DNA from 2 places in the Pseudoalteromonas sp. P80D2 genome. Region 1 is predicted to be linked to the other one. Evidence: predicted binding sites of a transcription regulator. Region 1 holds the regulator's gene; the other holds the start of a gene.

Region 1 (2,406 bases):
GCTTTTAGCGAGTTAAATACCGAGTTTGATATTTTAATTGTCGATACCGCCGCAGGTATTTCTGACATGGTATTAAGCTTTTCTCGTGCAGCCCAAGACGTTGTTGTGGTTGTGTGTGATGAACCTACCTCAATTACTGATGCTTACGCACTTATTAAAGTGCTTAGCCGTGAGCATGGCGTATATAAATTTAAAATTGTTGCCAATATGGTGCGCAGTTTGCGTGAAGGGCAAGAATTATTTGCTAAACTTTCAAAAGTAACGGATCGTTTTTTAGATGTTTCAATGGAGTTGGTAGCAACCATTCCTTATGACGAGAACATGCGTAAATCTACGCGACGTCAAAAGGTGATTGTTGAATTATTCCCGAACTCACCAGCAGCGGTGGCGTTTAAAACATTAGCAACAAAAGCAGTTAAGTGGCCGATCCCTAATCAACCGTCTGGCCATTTAGAATTTTTTATTGAAAAACTAGTAAACGGCTAACTATGACAACATCGGTGAATAAAGCGATGGGATATCAATCAGCACAGAACTTAAATGCGATTGTTGAAAAACATGCCTCTTTAGTCAAAAAAGTGGCGTGCCATCTAATTGCTCGTTTACCTGCCAGTGTACAACTCGATGATTTAATTCAATCAGGCATGATAGGCCTAATTGAAGCGTCAAAAAACTTTGATGCTAGCAAAGGTGCTAGTTTCGAAACCTTCGCTGGAATTCGTATTCGTGGTGCGATGTTAGACGAAATTCGTAGAGGTGACTGGGCGCCACGCTCAGTTCACCGAAATGCCCGCCTTGTGGCTGAAACCATTTCCGAATTAGAAAGCACTTTAAATCGTGAGCCCAAAGATACTGAAGTCGCTGAAAAACTTGATATTACGCTAGATGAGTACCATCATATTCTACATGATGTAAATTCGAGTAAAGTATTAGGTATTGAAGATTTAGGTGTAGATGAAGACGTCATCACACCAGTAGGTCAGGATTTAGGACTAGACAAACCGTTTAATAACGTTAAAAATGAGCGGTTTAACCAGTCTCTATTAACGGCTATCCAATCGTTACCAGAAAGAGATGCTCTCGTTTTGTCTTTGTACTACAACGACGAAATGAACTTAAAAGAAATAGGACACATACTCGATGTTAGCGAGTCGCGTGTGAGTCAAATACATGGTCAGGCGATGATTAAGCTCAAAGCAAAAATCAATGACTGGATTAATTAGTAGTAAGTAAATAAAGGTTCAAACCTCACCGGAGGATGTTTTGGATAAAAACATGAAAATTCTTGTTGTTGATGATTTTTCTACAATGAGACGTATCATTAAAAATCTATTAAGGGATTTAGGTTTTACCAATGTGCAGGAAGCTGACGACGGTTCAACAGCATTGCCAATGCTACAAAATCAAGAGTTTGATTTTGTTGTAACGGATTGGAACATGCCTGGTATGCAAGGTATTGATTTGTTACGTGCAATTCGTGCTGATGATAGCCTTAAGCATATTCCTGTATTAATGGTGACAGCTGAAGCGAAAAAAGAACAAATTGTTGCTGCTGCTCAAGCAGGTGTTAATGGCTATATCGTTAAACCATTCACTGCTGCGACACTTAAAACCAAATTGGAAAAAGTGTTTGAACGTTTAGGTTAATCTAAGGGGAGAGGCTTATGTCAGCACTTGCTGCGCCTCAAATAAGTTTAGAGCAAGCTCGTCAACTTGTTGAGTATCTTGAAAATGGTGAACAAGAAAAAGCAGATAAGCTCATTCTTGACGCTGCATCAAAAGAACAATCAGAGTTGTTTGCTGAAGTCGGCAAATTGACGCGTCAGCTTCATGAAGCGTTAAAAAACTTTGACCTAGATACTCGTCTCACTGATTTAACTACCGACGCGATCCCAGACGCTAAGCAGCGCTTAAATTATGTTATGGAAATGACAGAAAGCGCCGCCAATAAAACTATGGATGCGGTTGAAGCAAGTTTACCAATAGCTCAACAACTTGCTGATGAAATTGCCGCAATCAAACCTACGTGGGATCGTTTAATGAACCGAGAAATTGAACTCGGTGAATTTAAATCGTTATGTCATAGCTTAGATAAGTTCATGAATAACTCGCATACCAAAACCGATGAGCTCCAAGGTTTGATGACTAATGTGCTGATGGCGCAGGATTATCAGGATTTAACCGGACAAGTTATTCGCCGTGTTATTGAGTTGGTGCGAGAGGTAGAAGACAGTTTAATTAATCTCTTAACTGTGTTTGGCAGTCAAGAAGATGGTCATCAACAACAAGAAAAACAGGCCATAGAAAAAGCACCTGCAACAAGTGACACACTAGCAGGTCCTGAAGGGCCAATTATTGATAAAGAGTCTCGCGATGATGTTGTCTCAGGACAAGATGAAGTCGATG
Region 2 (2,406 bases), on a different contig from region 1:
AGTTCGCAACTAGGTCACAAGTTAGTGTGTCCATGCCTGCACGTGGTGGATCTACTAAGATTGTTTGGCAGTTATAGCTTTTCAGGTCTATGCCATCTAAACGAGAGAAAGTACGTTCGCCTTTCATTGCTTGGGTGAACTCTTCACTCGACATACGAATGATATCTAAGTTCTCAACCTTGTTTTGTGCGATATTGTATTGCGCAGAGTAAACTGATGATTTTGAAATTTCAGTGGCTAATACACGGTCGAATGAACCTGCAAGAGCAATCGAAAAGTTACCATTCCCACAATATAACTCCAGTAAGTCATTATTGAGTGGTTGGCAAAGGGCTTGTGCCCACTCTAGCATCTTGATGTTTACTTTCGCATTCGGTTGCGTAAAGCTATTTTCGACTTGTTGATAAATAAGCTCTTTACCGTTAACGTTTAAACGCTCGATAACATAGTCATTACCAATCACTTCTTTTTGCTTACGAGCACGGCCAATAAAATCAATCTTAAACAGTGTGCTCAGTTTTGCTTTAAGCTCTTTAATTGCTTGTAGCCACTGCTCATCTAGTTGTTTGTGATACAACAAGCTAACAAGGATCTCGCCACTTAAGCTTGAAAGGTAATCGATTTGAAACAGCTTACGGCGCAGAACTTCATTGTCTTTTAAGTTTTCGATCATCGCTTGCATCACTTCACCCACTAAAGGTGCGGCAGGGTCAAACTCATCTACGCGGATCTTTTCTTTGGTTTGTTGATCAAACATGATGTGAAACAGGTCTTCACCTTCATGCCAAACACGAAACTCTGCACGTTGGCGGTAATGAATAGGATCAGAGCCGAACACTTCTAATTTTTCGACCCCAAAACGTCGAAACTGTGAGGTGATGCGCTGCTCTTTCTCACTCAATTGTGCATCGTATTGAGTTGTATCAATTTTTATAACCGCCATGGCTGATTACCTTTTATCTCTTAGCTTTATAACGGCGCTATTGTAGGGAGCGCTGAGGATTTGTCTAGTTTTGTTATTTATTTTAGTGTCGTTTTTTTATACAAAAAACTTAAGTTTTGTGGTTTTTGGCCGATAATGAGTTAACCATAACATGGAGTCGGATCATGAAAATTGGCAACCTAGGCTATATGCCTAATACAAATGTGAATAAATACAATGGTAAACAGGCACTGCAGCAGCCTACCATTCAAAATCGTCAAGATAGTTATCAGCAACGCGGCAGAGAGCTCGCGGCAAAAGTTCTTGATGATAAACTTGCTGAAGCACTAGGTTTACCTAAAGCCGAAGAGAAAAAAGATAAACCCTTGTTCGACTTTGAAGAGATCGTGAAAAACGTACTCGACTTTGTTGGCGGCGCACTTCGTAAAGCAAAAGCCGATGGTGCTGATGATGAAAAACTCAAAGGCATGCTAGGTGATGCACGTAAAGGTGTGCAAATGGGCATCGACGATGCGTATGATGAGCTTAAAGAGTCAGGTATTCTTAACGATGACATCGAAGAGGGTATCGAAAAGTCTAAAGAAGGTATTTTTAAAGGTATTGATGAATTAGAAGAAGACTTGTTCAATCCTAAGCCTAATGCGGTTTCAGTAAGCCAAGCTCAATACATCAGTTTAAGTAATAACGCAGAGTACACTTTCACCACCGCTGAAGGTGATGAAGTCAGTATTAGCTTTGCTGATGCATACGAAAGTAAGTCTGCAAGCAGTTATAGCAAAAATGGCGACAACGAAGCCTTTGTCAGTGAGTCTTCGCAATCACGTGATTTATCATTCTCGATGTCGGTCAATGGTGATTTAAATGAGCAAGAGCAGCAAGCTATCAATGAATTGATGGAAGACTTGCAGAGTGTTAGCGAAACATTCTTCTCTGGTTCATTAGAAGATGCCTTTGAACAAGCTAAAGAGCTTAACTTAGGTAACGAGCAACTCGTTGGCTTTACCATGGATTTGAAACAAACCAAAACAGTAGCAGCTATCAAAGGGTATGAAGAATATAAACCTGCTCCCGAAAAAGAAGTTGCTGAGAAAATAGCGCCATTTAATGACGACTTGAAACAGGCGTTTAATAAAGCGGGTGACATTGGTTTGCAAAATGAACTGGCTGGCATCTTACAATGGTTAAACCAAGATAAAGAAGAAGTCAGTAAGCTGGTGGATTATACCAAAGCAATGTTTGAGCAAATGAATAAGCTTCGCTCGGCAACAGAAGAAGAGGCTTAGCCCTTTCTTTCTTTTTATCAAGCTGCATGGCAAACTGCTGACCTTTGATGATCCGAGGTAAGCAGTTTGTCAGTTCATATAATGGTGTTTGATTCTGGTATAGGTGGAACAACTGTACTTGAACAGATCCAAGCATTGATCCCAGATGCTGATTATAGTTATTTTATGGACAATGCTTTA

Evidence for each region. The regulator FliA, encoded in region 1, starts transcription of late flagellar genes. The targets are predictions, from matches to a motif close to CTAAAGNTNNNNNNNNNNNNGCCGATA.
Region 2: a site for FliA is predicted at 1,052-1,078, ahead of VRK28_RS02475 (DUF5610 domain-containing protein). Genes of this name have one in related genera too.

Annotation. Positions count from the first base shown of each region.
Region 1 is NZ_JAZDAR010000047.1:213,502-215,907, forward strand. Features, by position in the region: gene VRK28_RS12970 (MinD/ParA family ATP-binding protein) at 1-486, shown strand, start outside; gene VRK28_RS12975 (RNA polymerase sigma factor FliA) at 513-1,223, shown strand; gene cheY (chemotaxis response regulator CheY) at 1,264-1,647, shown strand; gene VRK28_RS12985 (protein phosphatase CheZ) at 1,665-2,406, shown strand, end outside.
Region 2 is NZ_JAZDAR010000020.1:1,489-3,894, reverse strand. Features, by position in the region: gene trmA (tRNA (uridine(54)-C5)-methyltransferase TrmA) at 1-943, opposite strand, end outside; gene VRK28_RS02475 (DUF5610 domain-containing protein) at 1,108-2,226, shown strand; gene murI (glutamate racemase) at 2,293-2,406, shown strand, end outside.